One region of the Janthinobacterium sp. SUN100 genome, then DNA from elsewhere that is predicted to be linked to it. Evidence: predicted binding sites of a transcription regulator. Region 1 holds the regulator's gene; each other region holds the start of a gene.

Region 1 (7,382 bases):
AAGGCATTGGGTGAACGCATTGGATAAATCAGCGGCAGCGGAAATCGGCCTGCAAGGCTCGGTATGGATGACGGTGGGCGGAGAACACCTGGGCGGCGCCGGCCGGGTGGAATTGCTGGGCGCCATCGCCGAGTGCGGCTCCATTACGCAGGCGGCCAAGCTTGTGAAGATGAGCTACAAGGCGGCCTGGGACGCCATCGACGCCATGAACAACCTGGCTGGCGAACCGCTGGTCGAGCGCTTGACGGGCGGCAAGGGCGGCGGCGGCACGCGGCTGACGCCACGGGGGCGCCAGCTGGTCGACAATTTCCGTATCATCGAGCGCGAGCATGCCCGCTACCTGCGCCAGCTGGGCAGCCAGGCGGAAGGCATCGCCGACGATCTTTTACTCATACGGAGAATGGCCATGAAAACCACGGCACGCAATCAATTCCTGGGCAAGGTGACCGAACTGAAACAGGGCGCCGTCAACGATGAAGTCACCCTGGAATTGCCCGGTGGCCAGCACATCGTGGCCATCGTCACGCAGGGCAGCAGCGCGAGCCTGGGCCTGGTGCCGGGCGCGGAAGCGTTTGCGCTGATCAAGGCGTCGTCCATCATCCTCGTGACGGACAGCCAGGGCGCGCGTTTTTCCGCGCGCAACCAGCTAGCCGGAGTCGTGACGCGCGTGCAGACGGGCGCCGTCAACACGGAAGTGGTGCTGGACTTGCCGCGCGGCGGCACGATTGCCGCCATCATCACCAACCAGAGCAGCACCGACCTGGGCATCGAACTCGGCAGCAACGTGACGGCGATTTTTAAAGCGTCCAGCGTGATTCTGGGCGTGCCCGCCTGATTTAATCCTGCAGGCGCGACAACCAATCGGCCGCCGCCGCCAGCGCCTGTTCCAGTTCCTGCGCCGTGTGCGCCAGCAGCGCCGGCACCTCGTCCAGGCGGCCCGCATCGATGGCTTCCTCGGTGGCGAACGCGGCGCGGATCAGGCGTTTCGTGCCCAAGGTGCCGACGGAGCCGCGCACGCTGTGCAGGATGCGCGCCACGTCGCTGTGGCGGCCTGCCCGCAACGCCGTTTCGGCGTCGCGCACGGGCGTCATGCCCTTGTTCAGCGCATCTTCCACCATGCGCCGCAGCACGCCGCGCCCCTTCGCATCGCGTCCCATCACGCGCATCAGCGGCGCCATGGAAAACACTTCTTCATCGGCGATGCGTGCCGGTTCGGCTGTCTGTACTTGCGGGCGCTTGGGCAGGTGGCGCAGGATGACTTCCATCATCTCTTCCACCACCACGGGCTTGGCGATGAAATCGCTGATGCCGGCCGTCATGCAGCGCTCGCGCTCGGACGCCAGCACGCCCGCCGTCATGGCGATCACGGGCAGGTGCAAACGCAGTTCCGTGCGGATGATGTGGGTGGCGCTGAAGCCGTCCATGACGGGCATCTGCATGTCCATCAGCACGATGTCGTAGCGCAGCGCTTCCGTGCGCAGCCGTTCCACGGCTTGCAAGCCGTCGCCCACCACGTCCAGGGTGGCGCCCATGTGTTCGAGGATGCCGCGCGCCACGGCCTGGTTCAAATGGTTGTCTTCCACCAGCAGGAAATGCACGCCGGCCAGTTCCGTGCCCAGCGGCTGGTGCAGCATGCGTTGCTCGCCGCCGTCGTCTTTGGCGATCAGCGCCTGGTGCAGGGCGTCGAACAGGCTCGAGCCCGTGATCGGCTTCATCAGCACGACGTCGGCCTCGGCCGCGCTGGAGATTTCTTCCAGGTGGTTGCGGGCGAAGGCGTTGACCATCACCACGATGGGCTGGCGCTGGCCGCTGGCCGCCTGGCGGATGGCCTTGGCCGTGGCCAGGCCATCCATGACGGGCATGTGCCAGTCGGCCAGCACCACGTCATACGGTTGCTGCTGCGCCAGGCGTTCGCGGTACAGCTCGATGGCGGCAAAGCCGGAGTCCACTTCGTCGGCCAGCCAGCCCCACGCCTCGATCAGCTTGACGATCAGTTCGCGCGTGGTGCGGTTGTCGTCGGCCACCAGCAGGCGCAGCTGGCCCAGCGCCGGCGTGCGCCGCGTTTCGGCCGGCTGCGCCAGCATCTCGAAGGGCACGTTGAACCAGAAGCGGCTGCCCTTGCCTTCGCTGCTGGCGACGGCGATGTCGCCGCCCATCATGTGGATCAGCTGCTTGCTGATGGCCAGGCCCAGGCCCGTGCCGCCGAAGCGCCGCGTGATGCTCTGGTCGCCCTGGGAAAACGCGGCAAACAGCTGCTGTTGCTGCAGTTCCGTCATGCCGATGCCCGTGTCGCGCACTTCGAAGCGCAGCCAGGCGCGGCCGCTCTCGCTCTCGGCCAGGCTGACGGCCACCACCACTTCGCCGCTCTCGGTGAACTTGATGGCGTTGCCGGCCAGGTTGACGAGGATTTGCTGCAGGCGCTGGGCGTCGCCCACGAGACGCCGCGGCACATCGGGCTCGACGGCGATGGCCAGTTCCAGCTCCTTTTCGCCCGCATTCATCGTCATCGTCGTGGCCAGGGTATTCATGACTTCGTCGAGGTCGAATTCGACGGGCGACAACTCCATGCGCCGCGCCTCGATCTTCGAATAGTCGAGCACGTCATTGAGGATGCCCAGCAGCGACTGGCCCGCCACTCTGACCATGGTCAGATACTTGCGCTGTTCCGTGTCGAGCCTGGTATTGCCCAGCAAATACACCATGCCCAGCACGGCATTGAGGGGCGTGCGGATTTCATGGCTCATGTTGGCCACGAAATCGCTCTTCGCGCGGTTGGCCGCCTCGGCCCGGTCGCGTTCCTGTTCCAGCTCCGCCGCGCGCGATTCGAGTTCCTGCTGCAGGCGGTCGCGTTCGCTCATCAGGCCGTTGAACGCTTCCGTCAGTTCGCCGATCTCGTCGCGCTGCTGCACCGGCACGGGCGTGAAGCGGCTGCCGCTGGTGCGCAGGGCTTGCAGGGTGTCGCGCAGGCGCACCAGCGGCGACAGCAGGCGCACGGTGACCCAGCCCAGCACAAAGGCGGCCAGCAGCGAGGCGAGGATGCTCCACAGCACCAATCGGTACAGCACGCCATCGAACGGTTCGAAGGCATCCTCGACGGGGAGCGAGGCGGCCAGCAGCCAGTTCACGGATTTCAGGCGCTTGAAGCTGTTGACGGCCGTGATGCCGCGGCTGTTGGTGCTGACCATGCTGCCTTCGCCATCTTCCTTCAGCAGCTGGGTCGTCGTCAGGTTGGCGTTCGGCTTGCGCGGTTGCAGCAAGCGGCTGGTATCGGGGTGCAGCACGTAGCGCGGCACGGCGCCGCGCGTGAGAATGAAGTAATAGCCGTTCTTGCCGATCTTTTCCGAGCGCAGGCGGCCCAGCAGGTTGTCCTTGTACAGGCGCAGCACGCCGATCACCACGCCGGCCACCTGGCCATCGGCGGCCAGCACGGGCGCCACCATCTGCACGATGGGCATGCCGCTCGACTTGCCCAGCATCGGTTCGGTGATCATGGGCTGGCGCGTGCGCAGGACGGTCTGGAAATACTCGCGCTCGGCGACGTTGATGCCGGCGCGCCCCGCTACCTCCGGCATGTCGGCCACGACGGCGCCATGCGCGTCGAGCACCAGCACGTCATCGAACAGCACCAGCATCGAGCGGCGCGAATAGTATTCGCGCAATTGGGCGGGCCGGGCGATCAATTCCGGCGGCTGCTGCCTGGCCGTCAGGGTGACGATCTGCAGCAGCATGCCCAGCTTGTCGTCGAGCTCGGCAGCGGTGCGGGTGATCAGGGACGATTGCTGGCTCAGCAGTACTCGGGTGAAGTCGTCGCGCATGTGCTGCACCTGGATCATGGTGACCAGCGCGATCATGGCGATCGAGGTCAGGCTGGTGGCCAGCGCGACTTTTGTTTTAATGCCGAGAGGCTTCATGATTTCCTTTTCAGTACCGGGCGGCACAGGCGGCAGATAATGCTGTCAGGAATTTTCCTATCAATACCCCAGCTTGGCAAGCGCCGCCGCGCAAATTGCCCGCCCTGTACGGGCTTTTGACGATGTTGCCATATAATTAAAGGCTGGACGTCGTTTATTCGCCGAATTTACGGTGAAATTGGCATACGGCAACCCTGTATGCGGCTGTATGCAGTAAACTTGTTGTTGCATTTTCTAAAAGGTACCGACATGACTGAAGCGCTACTCACTCCAACCTTGCCCACCGTGAACGTGGAGGCGTTGCGTGCGCGATGCTCGACCTGCAGCATGCATCAATTGTGCCTGCCGATGGGCCTCGATGTGGGCGACATGGACAGGCTGGACCAGATCATCGGCCGCCGCCGCAAGATCGTGCGCGGCGCCTCGCTGTTCCGTATCGGCGACTCGTTCCAGAACCTGTATGCGATCCGCCTGGGGCATTTCAAGACGTACCAGATCAATCCGGGCGGCGAAGAGCAGGTGACGGGCTTCCAGATGGCGGGCGAACTGCTGGGCATGGACGCCATCAGCGCCGACCGCCACCACTGTAATGCGGTGGCGCTGGAAGACAGCGAAGTGTGTGAAATCCCGTTTTCCAGCCTGGAACAATTGTTGGGCAATATGCCGACCCTGCTGCGCCATTTCCACCGCATGATGAGCCAGGAAATCACGCGCGAGCAAAGCGTCATGCTGTTGCTGGGCAATATGCAGGCGACGCAGCGCTTTGCCGCCTTCATCGTCAACCTGGCGTCGCGCTATGAAGCGCGCGGCTATTCGGGCAGCAATTTCCAGCTGCGCATGTCGCGCGAGGAAATCGGCAACTACCTGGGCCTGACCATCGAGAGCGTCAGCCGTCTGCTGTCGAAGTTCAAGAAGGAAGGCTGGCTGCGCGTCTCCAACCGGGAAATTGAAATCCTGCAGCCGGCCAAGCTGAAGGCGATTACGGCCGGCACGGACACCTGCAAGTAACAGCACCGTCAAAACCTGCTGCGCGTCGCGCTTTGCGGCCTGCGATGCTCGCTGGCTCGGCGCCCCCGTGCATAGCACAGCTGCGCTTCTCAACCACAAATCACTGCCGCTCGCTACGGTTTTCCCGGCGCTGTACGTTATAGCTCTTCATCCGCATGCAGCGCGATGCTGCGCTGCAGGGGCCAGGTCCAGATGCCGGACAGGCGCCACTCGCGTTTGTCGTTTTCCACCAGCACTTGCCAGCGGCTGCGCTCGAGCATCGGCAGCGCCACGGAAAAATTGCCGGCCGCATCGGGTTGCACCAGCACCTTGATATCCTTTTCCGGCAGGGTCGCATGCGCCAGGTGCAGCTGCAAAGGCGCCTGATAGGCCTTGCCGAAGCTGTGCACGGAACCGGTCAGGCGCGCTTGCGCCACGTCATACGACAGGCGCGTATCCATCGCCAGGTCGCTGGCGATCGTGTCGCGCTTCAAATCCTGGTTGATCGCCTTGCCCTGTTTGTAATAATCGCCCACCACCAGCGCATCGGGCTGCGTAAACGCGATATAGCCCATGAAGCTGCCGACGACCACGGACAGGCCGGGGCCGATCATCAGCAGCCATGGCCAGCGGTGCTTGTACCACGGTGCAACGGGTGCTTGCAGTTTCAGACTGTCGGACATGGTATTTCTCCTGTTTAATCAGCCAGTCCCCGCATGGGGACCGGCCTTCCTGCAACTTCGTGGCGGCGGCGAGGGCACCCGGTCCCCGTCCGCCTTTCCTTGTTACCGCGGCACGATGAATACCGCGCTTTCACGCACATGCAGCGATGGGTCGTCCAGCGATTGCAATTCGATCGCAATCTTGTTCGAGCCCTTCTCTCCCACGCCGTGCGGCACGCGCAGGCGGATCGGCCAACCCAGCGTTTCCGTCGGCTGCAAGGTCACTTCTTCGCGCGTCAGCAAGGTCAGGCCCGGCAAGCCGGAAGCGCTGATTTTGAAATGCTGGCTTTGCTCCGACGTGTTCATGATCTGCAGGCGGTAGACGTTTTCGATCATGCCGTCTTCCACTTCGCGTCCCATGGAACCGCGGTCGCGGATCACGTCCATTTTCAGGGGCGTGCGCAGGGCCAGCGAAGTACACACGGCGATGATGATCAGGGCCAGGATGGAAGTGTAGATCAAGACGCGCGGGCGCATGGCGCGCTGGCGTATCTGCTTCGAATTGAAGTTGTTTTCCATCGCATGGTCGGTACTGTAGCGTACCAGTCCCCGTGGCCGGTCGACCTTGTCCATCACGCTGTTGCAGGCATCGACGCAAGCGGCGCAACCGATGCATTCATACTGCAGGCCGTTACGGATATCGATACCGGTCGGACACACCTGCACGCACAGGGTACAGTCGATGCAATCGCCCAGCTTGTCGTTGTTGCCGGCCTTCTTGCTCATGGCGCCACGTGGTTCGCCGCGCTTGGCATCGTAGGTGATGATCAGGGTGTCCTGGTCGAACATGGCGCTCTGGAAGCGCGCGTAGGGGCACATGTATTTGCACACCTGCTCGCGCAGCCAGCCCGCGTTGCCGTAGGTTGCCAGGCTGTAGAACAAGACCCAGAACCATTCCCAGGGACCGAAGTTCAGCGTGGTCACCGACTGCGCCAGTTCCTTGATCGGCGTGAAGTAGCCGACAAAGGTAAAGCCCGTCCACAGGGCGATGGCGCCCCATACCAGGTGCTTGGCCGTCTTCTTGAACGCCTTGCGCACGGAGGGGCCCTGCTTGTCGAGGGCCATGCGCGCGCTGCGCGTGCCCTCGATGCGGCGTTCGACCCACAGGAAAATTTCCGTGTATACCGTTTGCGGGCAAGAGAACCCGCACCACACCCGCCCGGCAATGGCCGTGACGAGGAACAACAAATACGCACAGATGATCAGCAGGGCCGCCAGATAGATGAAATCCTGGGGCCACAGCACGACGCCGAAAATGTAGAACTTGCGCGTGGTCAAATCGAACAGCAGGGCTTGCCTGCCATTCCAGGTCAACCACGGCAAGCCGTAGAACGCGAGCTGGGTAAGCCATACGCATACCCATCGCCAGGTAGCGTAGCGTCCTTTGGCCTCGCGAGGGTAGATTTGCTCGCGGGCCGCATACATCTTGATGACTTGAGGTTCCATTTTTACTTTGCGGGTGCCTGCGGATTCGACAGGCTCCAGACATACGCCGACAGCACGTGTACCTTGGATTCGCCGAGGAAATCGCTGAAGGCCGGCATGGTGTTGCTGCGTCCCTTGCGTACGGTTTCCATGATGGTGTCGGCGCTGCCGCCGTACAGCCAGGTCTTGTCCGTCAGGTTTGGCGCGCCGAGCATCTGGTTACCCTTGGCATCGGCGCCATGACAGGCCATGCAGGCGCCGAACTTGGCCTTGCCCAGCACCGACTTGACGGGATCCGAGGTCGAGCCGGACAGGCTCAGCACATAATGGGCCACGT
Region 2 (7,382 bases), on a different contig from region 1:
ACCATTTCGACGCCTTGCTGCAAGACGTCTGCGCCAGCCTGGCTGCGCACGCCGGCAACTTGCTGGACGGCATCTACCTGTATGGCAGCATCGCCCGCGGCGATGCCACGCCGGGCGTGTCCGACCTCGACCTGACCCTGGTGCTGCACCAGCCGCCCACGCCGCCGCAACTGGAAACGCTGGAAGCGCTGCGCCTGGCCCTGCAGGCACGCCACCGGGAAGTACTGAAAATCGATTTCGATATCGGCCACCGGGCCCAGGTGCTGGCGCCGGAGCACCTGTACAGCTGGGGCTACTGGCTCAAGCACCAGTGCCGCTGCCTGTGGGGCGAGGACCTGGCGCCGCACTTTGCGCCGTTCTCTCCCTCGCGCGCCATCGCCCTGGCCGTGAATGGCGACTTTGCCCGCGTGCTGGACGATTATGCGCGGCGCCTCGATGACGAGCGCGACCCTGCCGCCATCGCCCGCCTGCAGCGCGAAGCGTCGCGCAAGCTGATCCGTTCCTGCAACATCCTGCGCCGGGATGGCGATCCCGGCTGGCCCGCCAGCCTGGACGAGCATGTCGCGCTGTTGCTGCGCCGCTATCCCGCCATGCAGGCGCAGGCAGCCTATTTTCTTGCCCAGGCCCGGCCTGGCGCCGCGCCGGCCAGCGGCTTTGCGCCGGCGCTACGCCGATTCACGCAGTGGCTGGTGCAGCAACAGGCGGGCTAGACGCCGGCCTCGTCGTTCAACAGCGGATTGCCGGCCGCAAACGCCGCCAGGTGCTCGAGCAGCACGCGCACGCGGGCCGGCAGGTAGCGCCGCTGCGTCCACACGGCGTACACGTGGCGCGGCTGCGGCATCCAGTCGGGCAGCACGCGCACCAGCGAACCGCTGGCCACTTCGTCGCGGCATTGCAGAAGCGGACACAGCAGGATGCCGATGCCCGCATCGGCCATCTCCACGGCCAGGCGCATCTCGTTCACGCGCAGGCGCGCCTGCGGTTCGATCACCATTTCGGCGCCGTCGCCGGGCCGCCGCAAGCGCCAGGTGCGCAGCGGTTCGGCCACGATCAGCTCATGCTTTTCCAGCTCCTGCAAGTCGCGCGGCACGCCGGCGCGCGCCAGGTAGCCGGGCGCGGCCACCATCACCAGCGCGGCGCTGCCCAGGCGGCGCTGCATCAGCGAGGAATCGTCGAGCGAGCCCACGCGGATGGCCAGGTCGGCGCCGCTGCCCACCAGGTCTTGCAGCAGGTTCGACAGTTCCAGCTCCAGGCGGATGTCCGGATACTTTTGCATGAAGCTGACCCAGGCCGGCGTCAGCAAACCGCTGGCGAAGTTGACGGGCGCCAGCACGCGGATGCTGCCCGAGACGGCCGACAGGCTGGCATCGAGCTGCTGCGTGGCTTGTCGCAGGGCATGGACCAGGGGACGGCACTGCTCGTAGTATTGCCAGCCTTCCGCCGTCGGCTGCAAGCGGCGCGCGCTGCGGTTGAGCAAGCGGTAACCGAGCTGGCTTTCCAGCTTTTGCAGCCGGCGCGTGACGGTCGCGGCGGGCAAGTCTTCCTTGACGGCCGCCGCATGCAGGCTGCCCGCCTCGACAATGGAAACAAACAGGGCTAAATCATCGAGCATAATTGCATTTTCGGAATTTGAAATTAAAAATATGGCTCTAGTATAGATTGCTGCAAGTTGTTACGCTGCCCTTTCCTTACCATTTTGAAAGTGTCCCATGTCCGAAGCCCTGCGTTTGCGTTGCGTATTTGCCTTCCTGATGTCGCTGGTCATGACCCTGCTGATGAGCGCCTGGGTCACCTGGCTCAATATCGGCCTGCAGGCGGACTTCCTGCCCCGCTGGCGCCACGCGTTCTTTGCCGCCTGGCCCGTGGCCTTCTGCGCCGTGATGCTGTTCGCGCCCCGCGTGCAAGTCATCAGCCGCAATATCGTCACCCGGCTGGCGCGCCCGGCGCCAGGCTGCCCCGCCTGCGCGGCCGATGGGCCATGTGCGTGCGCCCGCCGCCCTTAACCAGCAGTCGGCCACCGGCAGTATCACTCGGTCACTCCCGCCCACGGCCGCCCTGATCCGGGCTATGCTATGGCCGTCCTTGTTTTTACTGCGGAGTGACCATGCTCGACCACGTTTCCCTCACCGTCAGCGACCTGGAACGCGCCGAGCGCTTCTACGACGCCATCTTCGCCGCGCTCGGCGTGCCCAAGGTGGGCAGCGACCATGCCAATGCGTGGATAGGCTATGGCGAGCGCAGCGATGCGGAACACCCCGAACGCAGCTATTTTTCCGTCCGCCTGGGCCCCGCGCCCGGCGACGCGCCGCGCCGCCATTGCTGCTTCAAGGCCCCCTCGCGCGCGGCCGTGGAAGCGTTCTGGCACGCGGGGCTGGCGCAGGGCGGCATCGACCTGGGCGCGCCCGGCTTGCGCCACTATCACGCCAGCTATTACGCGGCCTTTTTGTTCGATCCGGACGGCAACCGCATCGAAGCCGTCTGCCACCGCGCCGACGCCGGCTGACAGGACGGGAAATCCACCTCTGTTCGGCATTTCCACTTCGTGACGATTTGCCTATAATGGCTGGCACGCCATACCGGTCCCCGGTCCCTGCACCAAGAAGGAGATTCATGCACCATCTATTCGTCGGCCGCCCCGCGCGCACCATGCTCCTCTCCAGCGCCGGCTTGCTGCTGGCAGGCTGTTTTTCCGGCTGCTCCCTGTTGCCATCGACCCCGGTCATGCCCGGCGTGCCGGCTACCGCCGCCCTGCCCGACGCCAGCATCGCCTACACCCTGAGCGGCCAGGGCGGCGTGCCCGTCGTGTTCCAGTCGGCCATGGGCGACGGCAAGGATGTGTGGGCCAAGGTGGCGCCCGAAGTGGCCAAACAGCACCGCGTGCTCGTGTACGACCGTCCCGGCTACGGCGACAGCAAGAAAACCACCACGCCGCGCGACCCGTGCACCATCGCCGCCCAGCAGCGCGCCCTGCTGGCGCAAGCGGGCCTGAAACCGCCGTATGTGCTGGTCGGCCATGGCTTGGGCGGGCTGTACCAGTATGTGTATGCGAAGCTGTACCCGCAGGACGTGGCCGGCCTGGTCTTGCTCGATCCCACGCACCCGCAGCAATGGAACCGCCTGCAGACGGACGCATCCACCTACGCCATGCTCGTCAAGACGCGGCGCAAGCTGATGTTCAACAGTACGGAATCGGCCGAATTTGATGCCCAGACGCAATGTCTGCAGCACGTCGACATGGGCAGCCCGCTGCGCGTGCCCGCCATGCTGCTGGTGCGCGACAAGTTCGGCATCGAGGAAATGGGCTCGTTTGAAAACGTGGTACGGGTCCAGGAAAAGGATTGGCAGCGCCTGTCCGGCGCGCCGGCCATCGAGCGCATCACGGGCGCCGGCTACTACATCCAGAAGGACAACCCCGTCATCGTCAACGAAGCGGTCAAGATGGTAGCGAAGAAGAAATAAAAAAAGGGCAGAGAAATCTGCCCTTTGTCATTCAACAGCCCAACATCAGCTATTGAAACCCTTGCCTTCGCCCGCCAGCTTCACCAGCAGGGGCGCCGGCGTCCACGCTTCGCCGTGGCGGCCTTTCGCGTAGCCGGCGATCGCGCCCTGCACGTTCGGCAAGCCGACCGTGTCCGCGTAGAACATGGGGCCGCCGCGGAACAGCGGGAAACCGTAGCCCGTCAGATACACCATGTCGATGTCCGAGGCGCGCAGGGCGATGCCCTCTTCCAGGATGCGCGCGCCTTCGTTGACGAGCGCATACACGAGCCGTTCGACGATTTCCTGGTCGCCGATCTTGCGCCGCGCCACGCCGATGTCGGCGGAGTGCTGGACTATCATGGCGTTGACCTGTTCCGAGGCGTACGCCTTGCGGTCGCCCGGCTTGTAGTCATACCAGCCGGCGCCCGTCTTCTGGCCATAGCGCCCCAGTTCGCACAGCAGATCGGCCGTCTTCGAATACGTCACTTCCGGTTTTTCCACGTAGCGGCGCTTGCGGATGGCCCAGCCGATGTCGTTGCCGGCCAGGTCGCCCATGCGGAACGGGCCCATGGCAAAACCGAATTTCTCGACGGCCTTGTCGACCTGCTCCGGCAGGCAGCCTTCTTCCAGCAGGAAACCGGCTTGGCGGCTGTATTGCTCGATCATGCGGTTGCCGATGAAACCATCGCACACGCCGGAAACGACGCCCGTCTTTTTCAGCTTTTTCGACAGCGCCAGCGCCGTGGCCAGCACATCCTTGCCCGTTTCCTTGCCGCGGACGATTTCCAGCAGCTTCATGACGTTCGCCGGGCTGAAGAAATGCGTGCCGATCACGTCTTGCGGGCGCTGGGTGAACGCGGCGATCTTGTCCAGGTCCAGGGTCGAGGTGTTCGAGGCGAGGATGGCGCCCGGCTTCATGACGGCATCGAGCTGCCTGAACACGGTTTCCTTCACGCCCAGTTCCTCGAAGACGGCTTCGATGACGATGTCCGCCTGCGCGATATCCGCATACGCCAACGTGCCGGAAACGAGCGCGATGCGCTGCTCGGCCTTGTCCTGCGTCAATTTGCCCTTCTTGACCGTGTTTTCATAATTCTTGCGGATGGTGGCCAGGCCCTTGTCCAGCGCTTCCTGCTTCGTTTCCAGCAAGGTCACGGGGATGCCCGCGTTGGCGAAATTCATGGCGATGCCGCCGCCCATGGTGCCGGCGCCGACAATCGCCGCGCTGGCGATGGCGCGCACGGGCGTGTCGGCCGGCACGTCGGGCACCTTGCTGGCGATCCTCTCGGCAAAGAAGGCGTGGCGCAGGGCTTTCGATTCCGGCGACTGCACCAGCTGCATGAACAGTTCGCGCTCATACTTCAAGCCCTCGTCGAATTTCATCGTCACGGCGGCCGCCACGGCATCGACGCATTTCAGCGGTGCGGGGAACGGGCCGGACATGGCTTTCACGGTATTGCGCGAAAATTGCAGGAACGCTTCGTGGTTCGGGTAATCGACCTTGCGCTCGCGCACTTTCGGCAGCGGGCGCACGTCGCCCACTTTCGTGGCAAAGGCCACGGCGGCGGCCAGCAAGTCCGCGCCGGGCGCGATGACTTCGTCGAACAGGGCCGTGCCGGCCAGTTTTTCCGACGCCACGGGCGTGCCCGAGACGATCATGTTCAAGGCCATTTCCAGGCCCAGCACGCGCGGCAGGCGCTGCGTGCCGCCCGCGCCCGGCAAGATGCCGAGTTTGACTTCAGGCAAGGCCATCTGCGCGCCAGGCGCGGCCACGCGGTAGTTGCAGCCCAGCGCCAGCTCCAGGCCGCCGCCCATGCAAACGCTGTGGATGGCTGCCACCACGGGCTTGGTCGATTGCTCGACGACATTGATCAAGGTGTGCAGCGTTGGTTCCGTGAGCGCCTTGGGCGAATTGAATTCCTTGATATCGGCACCGCCCGAAAAGGCCTTGCCGGCGCCCGTGATGACGATGGCTTTGACGGACTCGTCCGCCAGCGCCTGGCGGATGCCGGCCACGGCGGCCGTGCGCGTCGCCAGGCCCAGGCCGTTGACGGGCGGGTTGGCCAGGGTAATGACGGCAACGGCGCCGTTCACTTGATATTCAGCACTCATGTCTCTTCCTTGTTGGTCTATAGGTTTTTGCTTGGCGATGAGGTGGTTGCAAGGGATGAAGCTGCACTATACCGCATAAAAGAACGCTCGTATTATTTTTGTCGTGCGCGCGCAGGCGCCAGCATGGTACGCCATGGTACAACATCATTTGCGGAAAGATTCTGCTGCATGCAGCAAGGTCCAGTAGAAGCTATCACTTGAATATTCATTTAAATAATAAAAGCACAATAATAATAACGCCGTTTTATTATGTAAGAAAATGCGTTTGTTATATGCCGGCATGGGCCAATTGCGACAGTTTTTACATTATTTATTCCCGCCCCTTGTTTTTCGCCAGATGCTGGGGAATAATAAAATTGTTGATACAAATCAATACTCTACAATTTATCTACAATAAGGCATACCGCAGGAAAAACACTGGCGGCCGTTCTGCGCGCACATTCTCACCGATTATCACCAGATGTCGACCGCGGCAATAACATTGCTGCCTTTTATGGATAGCAGCAAAAGTAATAGCAGCGGCATTATCGTTCCCATTCCTCTTCTCACCCCGAAGGAAATACTATGGACGCAGCCAGCCATGTCAGCCACTCCCAGGATCTGGACTTACAAGCGATAAATACTGCATTGAACCGTGTCCAGGCCGTGATCGAATTCGAACTCGACGGCACCATCCTGCATGCGAATGACAATTTCCTGCGCGTCGTCGGCTATACCCTGGCGGAAGTACAAGGCAAGCACCATGCCATCTTCTGCGACCCCGAATATGTCAAGACGGATGAATACAGCAACTTCTGGGCCAAGCTGGGACGCGGCGAGTTCGACCATGGCGAATACAAGCGCCGCGCCAAGGATGGGCGCGAAGTGTGGATCAACGCATCCTACAACCCCATCCTCGACGCGGACGGCAAACCATATAAAGTCATCAAGTTTGCCACCGACATCACGGCCACCAAGCGCCGCAACGCCGATTACGAAGGCAAGATCGACGCCATCAGCAAGGCCCAGGCCGTGATCGAATTCCGGCTCGACGGCACCATCCTCGACGCCAACGACAATTTCCTCAAGTCCGTCGGCTACACGCTCGACGAGATCAAGGGCAAGCATCACCGCATGTTTTGCCTGCCCGACTACGCCAACAGCGACGACTATGCGCAGTTCTGGCACAAGCTGGGGCAAGGCCAGTTCGATGCGGGCGAATACAAGCGCGTCACCAAGGACGGCCGCGAAATCTGGCTCAATGCCTCGTACAACCCCATTTTCGATACGGAAGGCCGGCCCTTCAAGGTGGTCAAGTTCGCCAGCGACGTCACGGCCCTGAAAAAGCGCAACGCCGAATACGAAGGCAAGGTCAGCGCCATCGGCAAGGCGCAGGCCGTGATCGAATTCGACATGCAGGGCAATGTGCTGGACGCGAACGACAATTTCCTCGCCGTCATGGACTATGACTTGAGCGATATCAAGGGCGAGCACCACCGCATGTTTTGCGAGCCCGAGTATGCGAGCAGCGCCGAGTACAAGAAATTCTGGCAAAAGCTCAACCGCGGCGAATTCGACGCGGGCCGCTACAAGCGCCTGGGCAACCATGGCAAGGTGGTGTGGATACAGGCCACCTACAACCCCATCCTGGACCTGAACGGCAAGCCGTATAAGGTGGTCAAGTTCGCCATCGACATCAGCGAACAGGTAAACCTGGAAAACAGCATCCAGTCCAAGGCCGCCAACGACAGCCGCAAGGTCAATGCCCTGCTCGAATCGGTGGCGCGCGCGGCGCAAGGCGACCTGACCTG
Region 3 (7,382 bases), 650 kb from region 1:
ACACGCCCGATGGCGGCGAGGCGCAGGAACTGATGGGTTTTGTGATGTCGCCCATCGGCTTGACGCTGCGCCTGGCGCGGCCGCAGTGATACCATGGGGGAAGTCCCATTCATTCGACCTCCCCATGACCATCCGCCTGGAATCGCCGCAGCAAGCCGACGTGCAAACCCTGATCGCCGAGCTTGATGCATATCAACAGACCCTGTATCCGGCCGAGTGCGTCTACTCGCTGGACCTGGCGTCCGTGCCGTCCGATACCCTGCTGTTTGCCGTCGCCCGCGATGCGGCCGGCGCGGCACGGGCCTGCGGCGCCATCGTCGTCACGCCCGCTTTCGGCGAGCTCAAGCGCATGTACGTGCACCCGGACAGCCGGGGACTGGGCCTGGCGAAACGTTTGCTGGCCTTGCTGGAAGAACAGGCGCTGGCGCGCGGCTGCCGCTTGCTGACCCTGGAAACGGGCATCCACCAGCCCGAGGCGATCGCCCTGTACGCGCGCCACGGCTACCAGCGGCGCGGACCGTACGGCGACTATCCCGACGACCCATTCAGTGTCTTCATGGAAAAACCGTTGCAGGCGGCGGCATGAGCGCGCCCGCCGACAGCCTGCTTGACATCCGCGCGCGCCTGCGCGCCTTTGCCGACGAACGCGACTGGGATCAGTTCCACACGCCGAAAAACCTGGCCATGGCCCTGTCCGTGGAAGTGGCGGAACTGGCGGAACACTACCAGTGGCTGGCCACGGGCGCGGATAGCGAACTGGACGAGGCGAAGCGCACGGGCATCCGCCACGAACTGGCCGACGTGCTGATGTACCTGGTGCGCCTGGCCGACAAGAGCGGCGTCGACCTGCACGCGGCCGTGCTGGAAAAGATGCAACTGAACGCACAGAAATACCCGGCGCAGCAGGTGCGCGGCGACGCGCGCAAATACAGCGAATACTGATAGCGAGTACAGACACGCCCACCCGTGCGTGGCGGATGCGCAAAAAGGCGTAGCATTCAGGCATGCGTATTTATCGATTACTGCTGATCATAGGCTTGCTCCATGGACCTATTGCGCTGGCGCAAACCGCGCCCGTGCCGCAGGTGAAGGTGGACGCCACACGCGACCCCGTCGACAAGTCCTACCGCAAGATGCTGCAGGGCGTGGACCGCTTCGAACGCGACCATGCGCTGGCGCCGCAGGCCGTGCTGCGCTTCCGCTTGCTGCCGCGCCAGCCCGGCGTGGACATGGCCGGTGTGCAGCTGCGCATCGCCGGCGACACGGTCAGCATCCCCTTGCCCTTGGCCGAAGACAACAGCTTTGCCCCCGTGCGCAATGCGCAAGCGGCGCGTGAAGACGCCGTGCTGCTGGCCAACCGCAAGGCCACCACCATGAGCTGGCGCGCGCAAGTCATCACGCCCGGCTTGCCGCCCGGCACGCGGCGCCTGGGCGACTTGCGCCTGGAATGCCGCGCCGGCATGGATTCCGGCCTGATCTCGAACGACCCGCAAATCATCGCCTGGCTGTCCAGCATGCTCTACAGCACAGATAAAGTGTGTTCCGAGCCGGATGGCAATTATCTGTTCTTCACGGACCGTCCCCTGTTCGGCGTGACCCTCGTGCACGGCGAGCGCCGCCTGGCGCTGCCGTTCACCATGCTGTACGCGGGCGGCGAGCAAACGCCCGCCTCGCTGCCCTATTGCGATTGCCAGGTCTTGCTTGATCGCACGTATTACGCGCCCTTGTGGGATAGCAACTGGCCGGACGACACCCTGCTGGAATTTACTTACATGGACGAGGTGGCGCCATGAAGTGGCTGTCGCTGATCTTGTTGACGCTGCTGGCCGCCTGCTCCGGCACGCGCGCCTTGCAAGCCAGCAAGAATGTTCCCTACGCCACCCTGGAACAGACGGTGCAAGTGGGCAGCAGCACGCGCGAACAGGTGCGCGCCGCGCTGGGCGACAGCACATCCATCCGTTTCGACAGCGGCAAGGAAGTGTGGATGTACACCTATCCGGCGGCCTCGGGCGCGCAGGGGGAATATGTGATTCTGTTTGGCGGGGATGGGGTGGTGAAGCAGGTGCGCGGCGGCGAGGTGTACCGGGTACGGAAGTGATTCCCGCCAGCATGGCGCTGGCGGGACTGACATGCTTATCGTGCCTTCAGCAAGGCCCGCGACGCGACGCCCGCGCCCACGCTGCGGCCCACGCCGGCAACCTTGCGCTTGGGCGACGCCTTCAGCTTGAAGATGCCGATCGACTGGGCCACGCTGTCGGTGCGCTGCGCCAGGTTGGTGGCGGCCGCAGCCGCCTGCTCCACCAGCGCCGCATTCTGCTGCGTGATGCCATCCATGTGGATGACGGCCTGGTTGACTTGCCCGATGCCCTGGTTCTGCTCGCGCGTGGTCGAGGAAATCTCGTCCATCACTTCCGTCACGCGGGCTACCGAGGCGATCACTTCCGCCATGGTGGCACCCGCGTTGCTGGTCAGCACGCTGCCCGCGTTCACGGTGGCGATCGAATGGTCGATCAGGTTTTTCACCTCTTTCGCAGCCGTTGCCGAACGCTGCGCCAGGCTGCGCACTTCGCCGGCCACGACGGCGAAGCCGCGACCGTGCTCGCCCGCACGGGCCGCTTCCACGGCCGCGTTCAAGGCGAGGATATTCGTCTGGAAGGCGATACCGTCGATCAAGCCGATAATGTCGAGAATCTTGCGCGACGAGCTGCTGATCTCATCCATCGTGGTGACCACTTCGCTGACGATGGTGCCGCCCTTGGCCGCCACGGTGGACGCTTGCGCCGCCAGATCGTTGGCCGTGGCCACATGGTCGGCGCTGTTTTGCACGGTCGACGTCAGTTCTTCCATGCTGGCCGCCGTCTGCTCCAGGCTGGACGCCTGCGATTCCGTGCGGCTGGACAAGTCCATATTGCCCGTGGCAATTTCTGCCGTGGTGATGCGGATATCCTCGAAGTTGGCGCGCACGTCGCCGATGATGCTGTGCAAGTTGATGTTGGTCTGGCGCAAGGCCGCCATCAATTGACCCATGTCATCGTCGCGCACCTTGTCGATGACGCCCGTCAAGTCACCGCCGGCCATCTTGCGCGCCACCGTGATGGCGTCGCCCAGCGGGGCGACGAGGGAATTGTGCAGATGGGCCCAGAAATACAGCATCAGCGCCACGGCGGCAGCGGCGGCACCGCTGAGCCAGCTGCGCGTGGCCGTGCTCGTGTCGCCGTCGATATTCCACACGGCGCAGCCGAGGATGGCCAGCACCACGCCGAAGACGATGCAATGCAGTGCCAGGTCTTGCGACAAGCTCAGCTTGCGCCACTCGGCCAGCTTGGCGGCCCAGCCCTGGCGCACGACGCGGCCATTGCGGATCGCCAGGTTGGCGGAATTGCCGTCTTTGAAACTTTTATACAGGGCTGCCGCTTCGTTGATCTGCTCGCGCGTGGGCTTGGTGCGCACGGACATATAGCCGATCGGGCGGCCGCTTTCGATGACGGGCGTGATATTGGCGAAGACCCAATAGAAATCGCCATTCTTGCAGCGGTTCTTGACCATGCCGGTCCAGGGCATGCCCGTCTTGATGGTGTCCCACAGGTCGGCAAACGCTTCGGCCGGCATATCGGGATGGCGCAGGATATTCTGTGGCGCACCCAGCAGTTCCATTTCTGAAAAACCGCTGACTTCAATGAAATACTGATTGGCGTAATTGATGTTTCCCTGTAAATCCGTGGTGGAAACAATCGTCATGCCTTCATTTAATACGTATTCATTTTGCGTGATTGGCGTATTGACCCGCATCGTCGCTCCTCTATTTTTTTTCAACTAGCATAACAAAAACATAAAAACAATATACCACATCAAGCACCCATGATATATCGCCTCGGCGACAGTGACGCCAGTCAAACAATTTAATAAAAGTCAATTCATTTATGTTTTAGGATTTACTTTGATTCAACTTGATTGATTTTATTGAAATGCAAAATTTAAATTGCGTGCATATACAATAATTAATAAAAAATTATGTATCGATGCAGCAGGCAATAAATATGGCGTTTGCACCGATAAAAATATGCAAAGGAGCCGTGGCCATTGCCGGCAGATGGCAATACCTGCCGCCAACCATAACGCGGCAACCATGTTTATTTCTTGAGGGAAAATAAAAACTGGCGCGAATGCGCCAGTGGGGGATGTGTCTCCAATCCGCGACACAGGCGCCGGAGCGCCCGTGGGGATGGCTTACTTGTACGTTTTACGGGGTGGCGACTTCGGACGCGGCGGCGCAGGCTTGCGCTCCGTCGTGCCATCGTCCAGGCTGATGCGCAGTTTCTGCCCCGAAACGACGACCGATTTCAGGTGGTCGAGGATTTCCGGCGGCATGCCTTCCGGCAAGTCCAGCACGCTGTAGTTGTCAAAGATATCGATGCGGCCGATATGCTTGGCTTCCAGGTTCGCTTCGTTGGCGATCGCGCCGACGATGTTGCTTGGCGTAACGGCGTGCTCACGGCCCACTTCGATGCGGTAAGCCGTCACGCCCGGGCGTGGACGTTCCTTCTTCGGCGCGCGCGGGGCAACTTCGCCCGCGTCCGCCGGCGCATCCTTGAACGCTGGCGCGGACTTGGCGGCGAACGGCTTGCGTGGCGCGGCTGGCGGCGCCAGGTCCGGTGCGTCGCCGTCGCGGCTGATGCGCAGCTGCTGGCCCGCCACCCACACGGTTTTCAGCTGATCCAGCAATTCTTTCGGCATGCTGTCTGGCAAGTCCAGGACGCTGTAGTCGTCATAGATTTCGATGCGGCCGATGTTTTTCGAATCGATGCCCGCTTCGTTGGCGATGGCGCCCACGATATTGCCCGGCTTCACGCCATGCTGATGACCTACCTCAATGCGGAAGGTTTGCATGCCGGCGTCGGCTGGACGCTGGATGCGTTCCTTTTTCGGGAAGGCCGGGCGCTCGCTGCGCTCGTTACGGTCGAAGCGGTCATTGCGTTCGAAACGGTCATTGCGTTCAGGGCGGTCAAAGCGGTCTTGGCGCGCAGGACGGTCGTCTTGCCACGTGGCTTGCTCGCGCGCCTTGTTTTTGTCCAGCAACAAAGGCACATTGCCACGCGCCATCTTCGCCAGGGCGGCGGCGATTTCGATGGCGGGAATGTTTTGCTCGCGTTCGAAATCTTCGATCAGCGACTGGAACTGTTCCAGTTCGCCCAAGGCCAGGGTTTCGCTGATCTGTTCCTTGAACTTGGCGATACGCACGTCGTTGACGGCCTGGATCGTCGGCAGTTCCAGCATGCCGATCGGCTGGCGGGTCGAGCGTTCGATGGCTTTGAGCAAGTTCTTTTCACGCGGGGTGATGAACAGGATCGCTTCGCCGCTGCGGCCGGCGCGGCCCGTGCGGCCGATGCGGTGGGTATAGCTTTCCGGATCGTGCGGCACGTCGTAGTTGACGACATGGCTGATGCGCTCGACGTCCAGGCCGCGGGCGGCCACGTCGGTTGCGACCAAAATGTCGATCTTGCCGTCTTTCAACTGCTGGATCGTGCGCTCGCGCTGGGCTTGCTGGATGTCGCCATTGATGGCGGCAGCCGAGAAGCCACGGGCTTGCAGCTTGCCGGCCAGCTCTTCCGTGCCCAGCTTGGTGCGGGCGAAGATGATCATGCCGTCAAACGCTTCCGCTTCCAGGATGCGGGTCAGCGCGTCGAGCTTGTGCATGCCCGACACCAGCCAGTAGCGCTGGCGGATGTTGTCGGCCGTGCCCGTCTTGGCGGCCACCGTCACTTCGGCCGGGTTCACCAGGTAGGTGGTGGCGATGCGCTTGATGACGGAAGGCATGGTGGCCGAGAACAGGGCCGTTTGATGGCCTTCCGGCGTTTCTTGCAAGATGCGTTCGACGTCGTCGATAAAGCCCATGCGCAGCATTTCATCGGCTTCGTCGAGCACCAGGGTTTTCAGCTTGGACAGGTCGAGCGAACCCTTGTCCAGGTGATCGATGACGCGGCCAGGCGTACCGACGACGACGTGCACGCCGCGGCGCAGGGCCGACAGTTGCGGGCCGTAGCTTTGGCCGCCGTAGATCGGCAGCACGTGGAAGCCGGGGATGTGGGCGGCGTACACCTGGAACGCTTCGGCGACCTGGATGGCCAGTTCGCGCGTCGGTGCCAGGACCAGGGCTTGGGGTGAGCTTTGTTTCAGATCGATGCGCGACAGGATCGGCAAGGCGAAGGCGGCGGTCTTACCCGTGCCTGTTTGCGCCTGACCCAGCACGTCGCGGTTCGCGAGCAATAATGGAATCGTCGCCGCCTGGATAGGCGACGGTGTTTCGTAACCGACATCCTTGAGCGCGCGAATCAGCGGCTCGCTCAGGTTAAGGTCGGAAAATAAGGAAATTGGTGTATCAGACATGAAATCACTCACAAGTTCGCTCGAATCGCCCAATGCGAAAGAGTGTATCTGCTAGTTTACTCTTTACTGGACCTTACCGGGTGGCTGCATGCCGCAGAACGCCGTTTTTTGCGCCATATCTACGTAAAAAAGCCAGAAAAATCGGCGATCCGCACGCATTGGGCGCGTGATTTTGCCAACATTAAACGATACACAACAATATGCCGGCTGCGCCTGTTCTGTGTGGCAACAGCTACGGCGGGCGCCTCGCCGCCACGGCGCCCGCCCCCGTTTCAGGTGCGCAAGAACTCCAGCAAGTCCTCGTTCAGCCTATCCTTGTGCGTCGTCGCCAGGCCGTGCGGCGCGCCCGCATACACGAGCAATGTGCTACCGATGATGAGTTCGGCAGTGCGGCGCGCCGAGGCGGCGATCGGCACGATCTGGTCGTCGTCGCCATGGATCACCAGGGTCGGCACGTCGAATCTGGCCAGGTCGCCCGTGAAATCCATTTCCGAAAACTGCTTGATGCACAGGTAGGCGGCCGGCATGCCCGCCTGCATGCCTTGCCGCCAGAAACTGTCTCGCACGCCTTGCGACGGCTCCGCACCGGGCCGGTTGTAGCCATAGAAGGGCTCGCTCAAGTCGCGGAAAAACTGGCTGCGGTCGGCCTGCACGCCCGCGCGGATGGCGTCGAACGCGGACAGCGGCAAGCCCAGCGGATTGTCGGCCGTCTGCAGCATCAGCGGCGGCACGGCGCCCACCAGCACGGCGCCGGCCAGGCGCTGCGTGCCGTGGCGGCCGATGTAGCGCGCCACTTCGCCGCCGCCCGTCGAATGGCCGACGAGGGTGGCGCCCGTCAAGTCCAGCGCGGCGATCAGGGCGGCCAGGTCGTCGGCATAGGTATCCATGTCGTTGCCGCCGAACGGCTGGCTGGAACGGCCATGGCCGCGCCGGTCGTGCGCGATGACGCGGTAGCCGCGCGAGGCCAGATAGAACATCTGGTCTTCCCAGGCGTCGGA

The links. The regulator FNR, encoded in region 1, switches genes on or off when oxygen is low (the NO sensors DNR and NnrR bind a similar motif). The targets are predictions, from matches to a motif close to TTGATNNNNATCAA.
Region 2: the regulator FNR is predicted to act here: its motif matches at 5,952-5,965, upstream of O0881_RS02995 (PAS domain-containing methyl-accepting chemotaxis protein).
Region 3: the regulator FNR is predicted to act here: its motif matches at 3,900-3,913, upstream of O0881_RS16805 (PAS domain-containing methyl-accepting chemotaxis protein).

Annotation. Positions count from the first base shown of each region.
Region 1 covers NZ_JAPUBU010000003.1:713,782-721,163, forward strand. The annotation lists gene O0881_RS19720 (ATP-binding cassette domain-containing protein) at 1-27, shown strand, start outside; gene O0881_RS19725 (TOBE domain-containing protein) at 68-835, shown strand; gene O0881_RS19730 (response regulator) at 837-3,911, opposite strand; gene fnr (fumarate/nitrate reduction transcriptional regulator Fnr) at 4,161-4,919, shown strand; gene O0881_RS19740 (FixH family protein) at 5,057-5,581, opposite strand; gene ccoG (cytochrome c oxidase accessory protein CcoG) at 5,684-7,066, opposite strand; gene ccoP (cytochrome-c oxidase, cbb3-type subunit III) at 7,069-7,382, opposite strand, start outside.
Region 2 covers NZ_JAPUBU010000001.1:702,559-709,940, forward strand. The annotation lists gene O0881_RS02965 (nucleotidyltransferase domain-containing protein) at 1-710, shown strand, start outside; gene O0881_RS02970 (LysR family transcriptional regulator) at 707-1,612, opposite strand; gene O0881_RS02975 (DUF2798 domain-containing protein) at 1,710-2,003, shown strand; gene O0881_RS02980 (VOC family protein) at 2,105-2,503, shown strand; gene O0881_RS02985 (alpha/beta hydrolase) at 2,611-3,459, shown strand; gene O0881_RS02990 (3-hydroxyacyl-CoA dehydrogenase NAD-binding domain-containing protein) at 3,505-5,592, opposite strand; gene O0881_RS02995 (PAS domain-containing methyl-accepting chemotaxis protein) at 6,220-7,382, shown strand, end outside.
Region 3 covers NZ_JAPUBU010000003.1:66,944-74,325, forward strand. The annotation lists gene O0881_RS16780 (cytochrome P450) at 1-89, shown strand, start outside; gene O0881_RS16785 (GNAT family N-acetyltransferase) at 125-586, shown strand; gene O0881_RS16790 (nucleotide pyrophosphohydrolase) at 583-942, shown strand; gene O0881_RS16795 (hypothetical protein) at 1,005-1,793, shown strand; gene bamE (outer membrane protein assembly factor BamE) at 1,790-2,098, shown strand; gene O0881_RS16805 (PAS domain-containing methyl-accepting chemotaxis protein) at 2,134-3,789, opposite strand; gene O0881_RS16810 (DEAD/DEAH box helicase) at 4,228-6,384, opposite strand; gene O0881_RS16815 (alpha/beta hydrolase) at 6,657-7,382, opposite strand, start outside.